2 regions of the Grylomicrobium aquisgranense genome follow, and region 1 is predicted to be linked to the other one. Evidence: a T-box and tRNA genes for the amino acid it is inferred to sense, from the RefSeq annotation. Region 1 holds a T-box; the other holds one or more tRNA genes.
The links. The T-box of region 1 lies ahead of MOZ60_RS08380 (valine--tRNA ligase). A T-box ahead of a tRNA ligase gene usually reads a tRNA of that ligase, here a tRNA-Val.
Positions count from the first base shown of each region.

Region 2: it encodes a tRNA-Val, which carries the amino acid that the T-box ahead of MOZ60_RS08380 (valine--tRNA ligase) is inferred to sense. The anticodon was not compared.

Region 1 covers NZ_JALBUR010000022.1:11,930-19,483, forward strand. The annotation lists gene MOZ60_RS08380 (valine--tRNA ligase) at 1-2,382, opposite strand, end outside; T-box leader at 2,418-2,617, opposite strand; gene MOZ60_RS08385 (hypothetical protein) at 2,646-2,897, opposite strand; gene MOZ60_RS08390 (SOS response-associated peptidase family protein) at 2,928-3,491, shown strand; gene ruvB (Holliday junction branch migration DNA helicase RuvB) at 3,488-4,495, opposite strand; gene ruvA (Holliday junction branch migration protein RuvA) at 4,499-5,095, opposite strand; gene obgE (GTPase ObgE) at 5,092-6,366, opposite strand; gene rpmA (50S ribosomal protein L27) at 6,439-6,726, opposite strand; gene MOZ60_RS08415 (ribosomal-processing cysteine protease Prp) at 6,723-7,037, opposite strand; gene rplU (50S ribosomal protein L21) at 7,040-7,351, opposite strand; gene MOZ60_RS08425 (hypothetical protein) at 7,494-7,554, opposite strand, start outside.
Region 2 covers NZ_JALBUR010000005.1:42,766-50,319, forward strand. The annotation lists gene MOZ60_RS03330 (glutamate-5-semialdehyde dehydrogenase) at 1-117, shown strand, start outside; gene proC (pyrroline-5-carboxylate reductase) at 114-926, shown strand; gene MOZ60_RS03340 (MFS transporter) at 1,098-2,318, opposite strand; tRNA gene MOZ60_RS03345 (tRNA-Val) at 2,421-2,492, opposite strand; gene MOZ60_RS03350 (5-formyltetrahydrofolate cyclo-ligase) at 2,503-3,051, opposite strand; gene sufB (Fe-S cluster assembly protein SufB) at 3,044-4,462, opposite strand; gene sufU (Fe-S cluster assembly sulfur transfer protein SufU) at 4,459-4,914, opposite strand; gene MOZ60_RS03365 (aminotransferase class V-fold PLP-dependent enzyme) at 4,927-6,147, opposite strand; gene MOZ60_RS03370 (SufD family Fe-S cluster assembly protein) at 6,135-6,941, opposite strand; gene sufC (Fe-S cluster assembly ATPase SufC) at 6,938-7,554, opposite strand, start outside.

The sequences.
Region 1 (7,554 bases):
AGAACCCTGATAGATGGTTTCGACAGTCAGATCGCCATCCAGTTCTTCTTTCCATTCTGCCTTTGCCATCTTGGCAAGAATTGCGGAAAGATATGGCTTTGGTGAAATGACATTGCCATCAAGATCCTTTGCCATGACAGAAAGCACAGCACTTGGTTTCAGATCATTGGCTGCCTTGATTTCACGAATCTTCTGAATCATGGAGACCAGACGGTCCATGCCTTCCATGTCGGCTTCCGGAATATTGTCGATATGCTTTGGCCATGTTTCTTTGCAGATAGATTCCTGTGTGTGCGGCATGGTCAGGTAGATTTCCTCAGTCACAAATGGCATGAACGGATGCAGCAGGCGGACAATGTTGTTCAGTACAACCAGCAGTGTAGACTGTGCACCCTTGCGGATGGCAGGATCATCACTGTTGAGTGAACTCTTGCACATCTCAAGATACCAGCTGCAGAAATCATTCCAGACAAAGGAATACAGCTCATTGCCGACCAGGGCAAATTCATACTTTTCCATGTTCTCACTGACATGGTCAATGGTCAGATTCAGCTTATTCAGAATCCAGGCATCCGCTGCCGAGAGATTTGTCAGATCGACATCATCCATACGCATGCCGTCATCCAGGTTCATCAGCACAAATCTTGATGCATTCCAGAGCTTGTTGATGAAGTTCCAAGCTGCTTCCACCTTGGCTGGGATATAGCGCATATCCTGGCCTGGGGTGCTGTTGGTGGTCAGGAAGAAACGCAGAGCATCGACACCATAGTCATCGATGACTTTCATTGGATCGATACCATTGCCAAGCGACTTGGACATCTTTCTGCCCTGTTCATCACGGATCAGACCGTGGATGAGCACATCGCGGAACGGTCTGTTATGCGTAAAGTGACGGGCCTGGAATGCCATTCTGGCAACCCAGAAGAAGATGATGTCATAGCCGGTCACAAGCACATCGGTTGGATAGTAGCGCTTGAAGTCTTCGGTTTCTTCAGGCCAGCCCAAGGTTGCAAACGGCCACAGGGCACTGGAGAACCAGGTATCCAGAACATCTTCATCCTGTACCCAGTTTTCCGGGTCCTTCGGATCAGTTTCGCCGACATAGGTCTCGCCAGTCTTCTTGTTATACCATGCCGGAATGCGGTGTCCCCACCACAGCTGACGGGAAATGCACCAGTCTTCAATGTTCTCCAGCCACTGATTGAATGTCTTTTCAAAGCGCTCCGGATAGAAGTTGATCTTCTGATCCGGGTCTTTCTGATGGGCAAGCACATCATCAGCGAGCGGTTTCATGCGCACAAACCACTGCTGGGAAAGATACGGCTCCACCACGCAATGAGTTCTCTCGGAATGGCCGACATTGTGGGTGATGTTTTCAATCTTGACAAGATTTCCATCTTCCTTGATCTGTTCAACAACAGCATCACGGGCTGCATAGCGGTCCATGCCTTCATACTTGCCGCACAGTTTGTTCATGGTGCCATCCGGATTCATGCAGATGGGCTTTGGCAGATGGTGGCGCTCGGCAATGGCAAAGTCATTGGGATCATGGGCTGGTGTGCACTTCATGATGGCAGTGCCGAAGTCCATATCGATGTAGTCATCGCCGATGATCGGCAATTCCTCACCATTGGCCGGGTTGGTTGTATGCAGGCCGATCAGATGCTTCCAGCGCTCATCATTCGGATTGACGACGATGCACACATCACCAAACATCGTTTCCGGACGGGTGGTCGCAACATGAATTTCTTCCCCTGTCTCTTTAACGACATAGCGGAAATAGTACATCTTGCCGGGATCATCCTGGTAATAGACCTCGATATTGGACAAGGCAGTTCTTGCCTCCGGATCCCAGTTGATGATACGCCAGCCGCGGTAAATCAAACCCTCGTTGTACAGAGTGACAAAGACGTGGCGGACAGCCTTGTTGAAGCCTTCATCCATGGTGAAACGCTCACGGCTGTAGTCCAGAGAGTTGCCAAGCTTTGCCCACTGCTTGCGGATGGTAGAGGCGTATTCTTCTTTCCACTCCCAGGCTCGCTCCATGAATTTTTCACGGCCGATATCATAGCGGGAAATGCCTTCGCTCTTGAGTCTGGCATCAACTCTTGCCTGGGTTGCAATGCCGGCATGATCCATGCCCGGCAGATACAGCATGTCGTATCCCTGCATCCGCTTGTAGCGGGCGATAATGTCCTGCAGCGTGTTGTCCCAGGCATGGCCGATATGCAGAATACCGGTCACATTCGGGGGCGGGATGACAATGGTAAAGGGATCCTTGGCCTTATCACCGGCAGTGAAGTATCCCTTCTTGACCCATTCATCATAACGGCCGTCTTCGACTGCCTTATGATCATACTTTGCATCAAGATTCTTCTTCATTCTTCCTCCTGTAACAAAACAAAAAGCGTCTGCAGTGCAAGGACGCAGACGCTGGCGTGGTACCACCTTAGCTTACTTCTCAAAATGCATAACGTGCATGACACGGTACTGCTTACTGATCTTTTCAGCAGTACAGCTGCCGGAGGACTTCATGAAGGCGGATATCTGCTTGCACCAGCCGCAGACTCTCTGCTGATCCGTTGGCATCACTACTCATTCCGGCAATTGCCTTGCTCAGATTGTAACATAACACGGCTGAAAATTCAGCGGTGAATTGCATCGATAAAGCGGCGCAGGAAGCCGGTATTGCCCATTTTCCGGGTGATGATATCGGCAGCGATGAAATTCAGGATGTACAGGGCAAGCCGCAGCCATGGATTTAATCCAAACAGGACGTCAAATGCCGTAATGATCAATACGCCAATAGCAAAAATGATGATGCACGTGATCATCATTGAGAAGAAATAGCGGCGCCTGGTTCTGGCCAGTTCTCTGCTTGGCTTTGGCTGTTTCATGCCCTCATTGTAACATGGTACAATGATGCTATGTGTGGAAGATACCAGTTTTACGATAACAAATCCATCTCAATCCGCCATCTGATTGAAATGGCCAGGCAGAAAATGCCGCCGGCAGAATTTGAACAGCTGTCTCTTTTTGAAGTGTTTCCAGGGCAGAAAGTTCTGATTGGTGCCTTTGACCAGAAAGCGCAGCGGTTTGGTTCCTGTATCATGAAATGGGGTTATACGCGGGGCAATGGCATGGTCATCAATGCCCGTTCAGAGACTTTTTTATATTCCCCTTTCTTTGCGGATTCCTGCCCCTGTGCCATACAGTGCAGCGGCTATTATGAATGGTCCAAACAACCCAGGCGTAAATACTATTTCACCAGTAAAACAGATCCGGTGTATCTGGCCGGCATATGCCATCAGGAAGCAGACGGCCTGCATTTTGTCATTCTGACAGAAGATGCCCGGAATGCACAGAAAGAGATTCATGACCGCCAGCCGATCATGCTGGATCAGGAAAAAGCAAAGGCATGGTGTAAAGATATCACCATGCCTCTGTCGCAAATTTCTCTACAGGACAGAATCATTCAGATCGCTGCTTAGAACAGCCGGTCATTATGACTGATCTTCAGATGTTCGTATGCCTTTTCGGTTGCGACCCGGCCCCTGCTGGTGCGGTTGACAAAGCCAATCTGGATCAGATATGGCTCATAGACATCTTCCAGAGTAGTCGCCTCTTCTGAGATCGAATTCGCCAGTGACTCAAGGCCGACCGGACCGCCGTCAAAGCGTTCAATGATCCCGCGCAGATATCGGATATCCACTTCATCCAGGCCAAGTGCATCCACATGGAGACGGTTGAGTGATTCATCCGCAATTTCCTTTGTGATGCGGCCATCATTGAGTACCTGGGCAAAATCACGGATGCGCCGCAGCAGGCGGTTGGCAATACGCGGTGTGCCTCTGGAGCGCTTGGCAATCTCGATGGCTGCTTCTTCATCGATTTCAGTATTCAAAACTCTTGCCGTTCTTTTCACGATGCTTTCCAGCTGATCCTGCGTGTAGTAATTCAGCTTGGAGACGATGCCAAAGCGGTCCCGCAAAGGTGCAGACAGATCACCGGCTCTGGTTGTTGCACCAACAAGTGTAAACGGCGGCAGATCGAGGCGGATGGATCTTGCCTCCGTATCTTTGCCAACCATGACATCGATGCAGAAGTCTTCCATAGCAGGATACAGGACTTCCTCAACGATCTTTGGCAGACGATGAATTTCATCAATGAAGAGAATATCGCCTGGTTCAAGAACGGAAAGCACCGCAGCCAGATCCCCGGGCTTATCGATGCTTGGCCCGGAAACCGTGCGGACATGGGTATGCATCTCATTGGCAAGGATGTAGGCCAGAGTTGTTTTGCCAAGTCCCGGCGGACCGTACAGCAGAACATGATCAAGAGATTCATGCCGCTGCAGGGCTGCCTGTATGAAGATGCGCAGATTGCTTTTCAGATCATCCTGACCTACATATTCATCCAGCGTCTGCGGGCGAATATTTTCCTCATCATCACCCTTCTCCGGCATGGCACTCAGCAGATCATTTTCATCCCTCATGGCTTATCCTCCCAGACGATTATTCATCAGGGCGCGCAGACCGATCTTGAGATAGTCTTCCGTGCGCAGACCCGGACTCTTCTTCATGATGTTAACAGCTTTTTCGATTTCATTGGGCCGATAGCCGAAATTCTTCAGGCCTTCCGCCGCTTCCGCCATTTCCTTTGGCAATTCTTCTGCCGCAGAGGCATTGTTCTTTTGGGCAACCTGGACAAGCTTGCCTTTGAGATCCAGAACGATCTGACTGGCTGCCTTAGGCCCGATCCCTGGCATGGACTTGAGATATTTGACATCACCTGCCTCAATAGCGGCAATAATCTTTTCATACTTGTCACGTGACAGGATATTCATGGCCGTCTTAGGACCCAGTCCCTTGACAGAAATCAGGCGGAGAAACAGCTGCTTTTCATCCTGTGAAGAGAAACCAAACAGCCGCATGTCATTTTCACTGATATGCAGATAGGTATAGACTTTGATCTGCTCCCCCGCATGCACATCTGAAACATGCGGATAATAGATTTCCCAGCCCATGCCAGCATGGTCAACTGTGATACTGTCAGCAGAAATGGCATCAATGGTTCCGTTGATGAACGCAATCATTCCTTATACCCCATGATATAGCGGCCGACAATGACCTGATCGCCATCTCTGGCACCAGCCTGATACAAAGCTTTATCAACGCCCATCTGATTGAGCTTCAGGGCAAACTGATAAGATTCATTTTCATCATCGAAGTCAATAGTCTCAGCCATGCGGTCAATCTTTTCAGATTCCACCTTATAGCGGTGCGGTCCCTGTTTGGTAATGTAGAAATCAGGACGCTTGGGCTGATACTGATACACAACCGTTTCTTCCTGCGGTTCAGGATTTTCTGCCTCCGCCTTCTTTGCCTGGTCAATGGCATCCATGGCTGCATAAAGCACTTCATTGACACCCTTATGCTGCAGGGCACTCATTTCAAACACATGCAGGTCCGGATATGCTTTCTTGAATTCTTCCAGATAAACCGGTGCATACTCATCATCCATCTTGCCGGCAACAACAATCTGCGGCTTTTCGGCCAGATCATGTCCATAGCTGGCCAGTTCATGGTTGATGACCTGATAGCATTCCACGGGATCTCCCTGCTGTCCTGACATATCAACCAGATGGATCAGAACACGGCAGCGGCGGATATGACGTAAAAATTCATCACCGAGGCCTTTGCCTTCCGCTGCTCCTTCAATCAGTCCGGGCATGTCAGCTAATACAAAGCTGCGGCCATCCGGCAGATCTACTACACCGATATTTGGTTCCAGAGTTGTGAACTGATAGGGTGCAATGGCAGGTTTTGCATTGGTCACGATGGACAGGAATGTGGATTTGCCAACGGATGGAAAACCGACAAGACCGCAGTCTGCCAGCAGCCTGAGTTCCAGCTGCAGATCCAGGCTCTGTCCGATTTCACCAGGCTGGGCATATTCCGGTGCATCATTTCTGGCTGTTGCAAAATGCCAGTTGCCAAGTCCTCCCTTACCGCCATGGGCAATCAGGACTTTCTGTCCAGGCTGGGTCAGATCTGCAAGCAGATCATTGTTGGCAGCATTGCGGATCATAGTTCCAGGAGGAACCGGGACAACAATGTCATCTCCGCTTTTTCCATGCATTTTCTTAATCAGACCAGGTGCTCCGTTGCCTGCTTTAATGGTTTTGGTATAGCGCAGCTTTGTCAGAGTTGTTTCATTTGTGTCGACACAGAAATAGATGTCGCCGCCCTTGCCGCCGTCACCGCCGAAAGGACCGCCATTGGGATAGAACTTCTCTCTGCGCCAGGCAACACAGCCTCTGCCGCCATCGCCTGCTTTCACGTGCAGCTTAATATAATCAATCATGCGGCACCTCCTCTTTCCTAATTAATAAAATGCTCCTGACAGCAGTCAGGAGCGTTGGATTCATTCTTCAGTTTAAGCTTCCTGCGGATAAACAGAAACCTGTTTCTTATCCTTGCCAAGGCGCTCATACTTGACGATACCAGATGCTGTCGCAAACAGTGTATCATCACCGGCACGCTTTACATTCTTGCCCGGCATGATCCGTGTGCCTCTCTGACGGTAAATAATAGAACCGCAGTTGGCAAACTCACCGTCTGCCTTCTTGGCACCAAGACGTCTGCCAGCAGAGTCACGGCCGTTCTTTGTGGAAGATACACCTTTTTTACTGGCGAAGAACTGAATATCTAATGTGAACTTCATGGTTTTGCCTCCATTTTTACTTTAACAAATTGCTTTTCCGTTTCTGCAACGGTCAGCAGCTGAATGAGACCGGTACGCATTACCGGTTCACTCAGAGAATCCGGCCTGGAAATATGAATCGAAATACAGTTATCTGTCACCTGACATTCACTGCCAGGTACAAGCTGATCCACTGCATTCAGCAGGCCAAATCCAATTGCGCTCACAGCTGCACAGACAAGATCTTTCCCATATACATCAGAACCTGCATGGCCCGTGATGCGCAGATCACAGATCTTTTCATCCTTTTCAGCTGCGGTGATACGAATCATGATCAGCCTTCAATTGATACAACTGTAAGCTTTGTATACGGCTGACGATGACCCTGACGGGCACGGGTAGACCCCTTCTTCGCCTTATACTTGAATACGCGGACCTTCTTGTCCTTGCCCTGCTTCTCAACCTTGCAGGTTACCTTGGCACCCTCAACATAAGGAGTACCAATCTTGGTGCCTTCATTGCTGAGAAGGCAAACCTTGTCAAATACTACTTCCTCACCAGCTTCTACATTGAGCTTCTCAACGAAGATAGACTGGCCAGCTTCAACCTTGAGCTGTTTTCCGCCTGTTTCGATAACTGCGTACATTTCTACACCTCCTGACACTTATCATAAGACGCGCCATTAAGGGGACATATTGTCTTAACCCTGTTCTGAGCGGTTACAGACCTCATCAAGAGGGCTGATAACGGAGATATTCTAGCATAAACAAATGCGATGTCAATCTGCATTATTTCAGCAGTCTGGCAATCTTCTTAGCATACTTCACACGTTCCCTGGCATCACAGTTC
Region 2 (7,554 bases), on a different contig from region 1:
GGGCTTGGTGCTGAGATCGGTATTTCCACGCAGAAACTGCATGCCCGCGGTCCTATGGGACTGGAAGCTTTGACGACGTATACATATCACCTGGAAGGGAAAGGAGAAATCAGATGAGAACAACGAAGAAGTACATGCTTGGTTTTATCGGCTGCGGCCACATGGGTATGGCAATTGCCCGCGGTGCTGTTGCCAAGGAGTATCTGGAAAGATACCAGCTGGTTGTGTATGACCACCATGACACCAATATGAAGACAGCCAAAGGAGAGCGCTTTGGATTGGCCAAAGATGAGGCTGATGTGGCTGAAAATGCCCATATCGTCCTGCTGGCAGTCAATCCCACCCAGGCCGATGCTGTTCTGGAAAAGCTCAAGGAACATCAGCCGGAGTGCCTGCTGTCCATTGTGACCGGTCTGTCCATTGCCCATATCCAGTCCATTCTTGGCAAGGATACACAGGTCATCCGTGCCATGCCGAATACACCGCTGCAGATTGGTGAAGGTTCCACTGCCCTGTGCAAATCAGAAAACTGCAAGGCCGATGAGTATGACTTCATCTTCCAGATGTTTGCCGGCATGGGTGTTGCCCGCACCATTCCGGAGGACCAGATGAATGCAATTGTGGCTGTTCATGGCTCTGTGCCTGCGTACGTCTATTACTTCATTGAGTGCATTCTCAAGGATGCCGTATCACGCGGCATTGATGAGGAAGCTGCCCGTGCCCTGCTGGTGCAGACCGTGATTGGATCCGGCAATCTTCTCAAGCAGAATGCCGGCAAGCCCATTGAAGAGTTCATCAATGAAGTGGCGTCCAAGGGCGGCACTACCATTGAAGCGATCAACACGTTCAAAGAACTGAACCTGGCTTCCATCATTCATGAAGCAGATGAAAAGTGCGTCAAACGTGCCGAAGAACTGTCCCATTGAAAATCACGGGAATACACACAAAGCCGCCATTGGATCCAAAGTAAAGTGATCACAATGACGGCTTTTTCTGTTTGATTTTGTTACGGCGCATACCCCGCCTATAGCGGTAAAAGACGTCTAGGCGGGGTTAGCCGCCTTTCTTTTTCCTGCATGAAGGCAGGAGGCATCTCATCAAAGAGAGCGAATCTTTTCGTTCGGGAACCGCTTTGGATCAGTCGCAAGATAAATCAGAACAAATGCTGCAATATTTGCCACAAGGCCGATGGTCAGGATAAACGGGATCGACACCCTTTCCAGCAGGAAGCCGCCGATCAGGTTTGCCAGCATCATGCAGACACCGCCGGTCGCAATACCCATGATTGCCTGCCCTTTGGCGATATCGCCGACACCAACGATGCGGTACACATAATAGACAGCGGCGACCTGATAGAAACCGGAATACAGCAGATGGGCGATGTTGCACCAGACAAAGAAATGGATGTTTGGTGAAACCAGGAACAGAATGGCTTTGAGGATGCCGCCGAAACCGGAGATCCGCAGCATCGTATCGGCACCGATGCGGCCCATCAGGTTGGTGCCAAACATCACAGCCGGGATTTCAGAATATGCCATGACAGCAAAGGCAAGTCCCATGTCTGCCTGCCCGCCGCCAAAGTATCTCACGAAGTAAATCATATAAGTGCCAAGCAGAGAGTTCAAAAACCATTCCAGCACGAATCCTGCCATCAGCAGTTCAAAGCGGTGGTACTTGTGGAAGAATTCCTTCATGGTGCTTGGCTTTTCATCTTTCAGGATTTCATTGCCGGCAATTGGTTTGGTTACTGCGGCAGCAGGTACTGGAATGCTTGCCAGTACCAGCAGCAGAATCAGGTAGATTGCCATGTAAATCGGCAGGATAATCTCGGCACCATAATGCTCGGTCACCTGTCCCATGATCAAGGCGCCGGTCGCATAGCCAAAGGATCCCATGGACCTGGCTAAGCCAAAGTTCATGTCATAACCGCGGTTGGTAAACTGCAGGCATAATGAGTTGAGCAATGGTGCAATGCTTGACTGCAGTGTAAACGCCACTGTATAGAAAACAAGTGTGGATGCATAGACTTCAGGGAACACTTTCAGCAGTGCAAAGCATGCGGTGCAGGCAAGAAAGAAGCCTGCAATCATATGCTTCAAAGGCCGTTTGGAGCGGTCCGCAATATCGCCGGATACCTGCTGCAGCACGCAGCTTGCCAGTGCGCCGGCTGATGTGATGCCGCCGATGGCTGCGGTAGAAAAACCGCGGCCGGAAAGAAAGACAGCAGCGAAACTGTTGATAATCAGATAGTCAATCCAGAAACCTGCCTGGATCACACCGTAGCGGAATGTCGGTCCTTTTCTCTGTGCTTGTGTCATAGCCTCACCTCAAACAGACATATATATTATGATTCCCAAAGAGTCCCTGCAAGCAAAAAAAGGATTCATCAATCTTTCCGATTCATGAATCCTCATCATCAGTGGAGAATATGGGGTTCGAACCCATGACCCCTCGCACGTGAAGCGAATGCTCTCCCGCTGAGCTAATTCTCCGCTGATTATTTTACCATGGTTTCACAAATATGGAACCCTTTTCTGTCACAATCCCATCCAGCGTGACATCATGCGGTTCTACGGCAATCTCATCCACCTGCTGCACGGAATAGGCCGCACCAATCTTGTGTCTGACACGATTGAGAATACTGTCATAGTACCCTTTTCCGTATCCTGTCCGGTGGCATGCTGCATCAAAAGAAGACAGCGGCACAACAAACAGATCGATGTTCTCCACATCCTGAATCGGTGTATCAACTGGTTCCTGAACACCGAACCTGGATGTTGCGTAAACCGTATTCGATGTGATCTGATGGAAGATCAGTGTGCCTTTGCGCACGACCGGGGCAAAGACATGAATGCCTTTGGCAAAGCATGTCTGGATCAGCGGATTGATATCCACTTCTTCTTTCATTGGCAGATAGACGCCGATGGAGTGAATATCATCAAGATATGGCAGCAGCTTCTGAACAATTGCCATACTCATCGCTTTTCTTTCCCGGGATGACAGTGCTTTCCGGGCCTGCAGGCCCGTTTTCCTGGCAGTTTGTTTATCCAATGGAGTCTGTCATGTCGATCTTCAGAAGCTGATTCAGCTCGACTGCATATTCCATCGGCAGCTCACGTGTAAATGGCTCCAGGAAGCCCATGACGATCATTTCCGTTGCCTGCGCTTCGCTCAGACCGCGGCTTTCCAGGTAGAACAGCTCATCCTGCGAAATCTTGGATACGGTTGCCTCATGTTCAATGGTGCTGGTCGCATTCTCATTGATATTCAGCGGAATCGTATCACTCCGGCTCTTCTCATCCAGGATCAGTGTATCGCACTCAATCTTGGTCTTGGAAAAGTCTGCTTTCTTACTGAAGCGGATCCAGTCACGGAAGTTGGTCACACCGCCATTGCGGGAGACCGACTTGGAGACAATGGAACTGGATGTATGCGGCGCCAGATGAATCATCTTGGCACCGGTATCCTGGAACTGGTTATGAGAACCAACGGCAATGGAAATGCACAGGCCATGGGCATACTCACCTGCCAGAATGCAGGCAGGATATTTCATGGAAATGCGTGATCCGATGTTGCCGTCAATCCACTCCATGGTGCCATGGGCATCTACCTTGGCACGCTTGGTAACAAGGTTCAGGATGTTGCCGGACCAGTTCTGCACAGAGGAATAGCGGCACTTTGCCCCCTTGCCGACGAATACTTCGACAACGGCAGCGTGCATGGAATCTTTGGAATACTGCGGTGCTGTGCATCCTTCTACATAAGAGCACTCTGCGCCATCATCCACGATGATGATGGAACGCTCAAACTGTCCCATGGATTCCGAATTGATCCGGAAGTAGGACTGCAGCGGCTTCTCCAGCTTGACACCCTTTGGTACATAGATGAAGGAACCGCCAGACCAGACGGCACTGTTCAAGGCAGCCAGCTTGTTATCCGTCGGGGGAACAATGGTCGCAAAGTACTTTTTGAACAGTTCCGGATATTCACGCAGGCCGGAATCGATGTCAAGGAAGATGACACCCTTCTGCTGCACTTCATCCAGCATGTTATGATAGACAGCCTCAGACTCATACTGGGTGGTCACACCAGCCAGATATTGACGCTCTGCCTGAGGAATGCCAAGCTTTTCAAACGTATTCTTGACTTCTTCCGGTACTTCATCCCAGCTTTTTTCAGCTTCATTGGAGACCGTCTTGAAGTATGTAAAATCCTGAAAGTCAATCTCAGACAGATCCGGTCCCCATTTGGGCATAGGCAGTTTTTCAAAAGTATGGAAGGACTTCACTCTGAATTCTGTCATCCATTCCGGTTCATGCTTATAGGCAGAAATCTTTCTGACAATATCTTCATTCAGGCCTTTGCCAGTATCAAAGACGGCCTTGACATCATCGTCATGGAATCCGTATTTATAATCATCCTGCGAATAAATGGCCTCGTTATTGCGATTGGCTTCGCTCATTTCTTCGCCTCACTTTCTTCAATCATTTCCTGCATGGCTTTCCAGCCAATTGTCGCACACTTGATGCGGTTAGCCTGCTTGTAAACATTCTTCATGGCAACCGCCTCTTCCAGAACATCCGGATCATACTGTTTGTTTTCGATCATCGCAAAGTAATTGGCAATGATCTTCTCAGCTTCCTTGACACTCTTGCCCTTGAGCAGATCCGTCATCATGCTTGTGCTTGCCGTTGAGATCGTGCAGGCAATGCCGTCAAAACGGATATCCTGAATCACACCGTCCTTGATCTTGCTCTGGACGGTAATATCATCAATGCAGCTGTCACTGGCCATATGTCTGGACTGATAGCCAGCATCCTTAGTCAGCTCATGGTTATGTGGATACTGATAGTGATCCATGATCAGCTCGCGCAGAACTTCCGGATCATTTAACAAACTGCTTTCATCACTCATGACATTCACCTCTTAAAAGAAGATACCAACCGCATTTTCAAGGTTGATGTTCTTAGCCTCATCCACAAAGCGGTCTACTTCATCCTTTGTATTGTAGAAATACAGCGAAGCACGAATCGTCTGATCCGTCCCGATGATATTGTGCAGCAGCTTTGCACAGTGATTGCCGCTGCGCACCGCAATATTCTTACTTGCCAGATAGCCGGCCGCATCCTGGGCAAAGACGCCCTTAGCATTGAAATCAATCGGGCCGTATTCATTGTCAGGATTATAGAGAATAATGTTATCCAGCTTCTGCATCTTCTCACAGAAGTAGGCACGCAGCTCTTTTTCATAGGCATGGATATGATCCAGGCCGATATCCATCAGATAATTGGCAGCTGCACCAGTGCCAATGACACCCTCAATATTCGGTGTACCGGCTTCAAACTTGACCGGTGTTTCCTTGAGGATGCAGGAACCATCATTGGCAAAACGTGCATTCATATCACCGCCCATTAACATCGGGCTCATTCTGTCCAGCAGTTCCTTCTTGCCATAGAGGATGCCAACCCCGCCGGGACCGCACATCTTATGGGCAGAAAAGCCAAGGAAGTCAATATCTGCATCCCTGACATCCACCTTCATATGCGGCACGCTCTGGGCACCATCCACGATCATATAAGCACCATGTTTATGGGCAATGGCACTCATTTCCTTGATCGGCTGCACAGAGCCAAGCACATTGGTCACTTCAGCCAGAGAGACAGCCTTGACTCCTTCATGGAAGCACTTCTCATAATCTTCCAGGTGAATACGGCCTTCCTTATCAGTCGGAATATATTCAAAGCGGATGCCGGCTTCCTGCTGCAGGCGGAACCACGGCAGTACGTTGGAGGCATGTTCTGCTTCCGAGATCAGCACCACATCACCCTTTTTCAAAAAGTCATGGGCAAGGCCCCAGGCAATCTGGTTCATAGACTGGGTGACATTGTGTGTGTACACAACTTCATCCGGATCACAGTTAATCAATTTTGCAATGATCTTGCGGACACCATCATACAGACGGTCGTTCTCAGCCGCAATGGCATAGTCGCCGCGGTGTACATTGGATGTATGCTTCGTATAGTAATCCGTTACGGCATCAATCACACACTGCGGTTTCAGGGAAGTTGCCGCATTGTCGAAATAAATCAGATCGGGATTGTTCACGATCATCGGAAAGTCTCTTCTGATTTTCTCTACATCGAACATAATGCGTTCATCTTCCTTTCCATTTCCTTAGCAAGCATCTCCTGCAGCTGCGGATTATCCAGCGTTCTGGCAATCGGCATCAGGTAGCCGGAAGAAATCAGAGAGGTGCACTGTGAGCGGCTCAGACCGCGGCTCATCATGTAGTACATCTGGTCTTCATCCACGGTTCCCATACTCAGAGCATGGCTTGCCTGCACATCATCTTCATCAATGAGCAGCTCCGGCAGAATCTCAGCACGCTGTCCCTGCGCAAATGCCAGGGCACGGCTTGTCTGATGGGACTGGGCGCCATGGGCACCCTTGACGATCTTGCCAATGGCATCAATCATCAGATTTCCTTTTTCCAGAACAACCGCATAGTTCTTGATATCGCCATAGGTATCCGGTGCATAGTTGACAACCTGCATGTTGTAATTCTTGCGGCAGTTGACCAGGGTTGCACTGGAGAGCAGTGCCCTGGCATGATTCTGCCGCAGGGCAACATACACATTGCGGTCTGTTTCAGCCTGATTGCACTCGCCATAGGCAACCGTCAGATCTCCATTGCCCATGACTTCGTGTGATTCATCGACGCTCAGTTTCTGATCTGTATTGTTCCAGAAGAGATAGGAGATTTTTGCACCGGCTGCAGCATAAGTGCGGATGCGCAGAGCACCGCATTTTTTCACAGACACAAAGACATCACTCTGCTCACTGCCGCGGAACGTAATCTGCAGATCACGGTCTGAATCAATCTCATAAGCACTGTAGCCAGGCTGCAGGGCGATATCCATATTGACATGGATCGGCGTCATTTGCGCGCAGCTCCTTCGGCGGCCTGACGAACCGCACATGTACCAAGTGATACAGGCTGTACTTTCTTTTCTTCAACCTCAGCTGCAGGCTGGGCACCTGTCTCAGCATAGATCCAGTCATAGCCTTCCTGGTCAATCTTTCCAGCCAGGTCGCCTTCACCATTCATGACAATGCGTCCATCCACCAGGACATGGGTGAAATGCGGCTGAATCTGCTCATAGAATCTTTCATAGTGGGAAACAACCAGCAGCGACATGCCTGTTTCCTTGTGCATCCGGTTGATGGCATCGGAAACAATCCGCAATGCGTCAACATCCAGGCCGGAATCCAGCTCATCCAGCATGGCAAAGCTTGGCTTGAGCATTTCCATCTGGACAATCTCATTGCGCTTCTTTTCACCGCCGGAGAAGCCTTCATTCAGGAAACGATGGGCAAGATCCGGCTTCATCTGCAGATCATTGATGGTCTTCTCCATTTCTTTGATAAATGTGAACAGAGGGACCGGCCTGTCACGGCGTACATTCATGGCCGCTCTCAAAAAGTCGCTGTTGGTAACACCGGGGATTTCCTGTGGATACTGCATGGCCAGGAACAGGCCTGCCTTGGATCTTT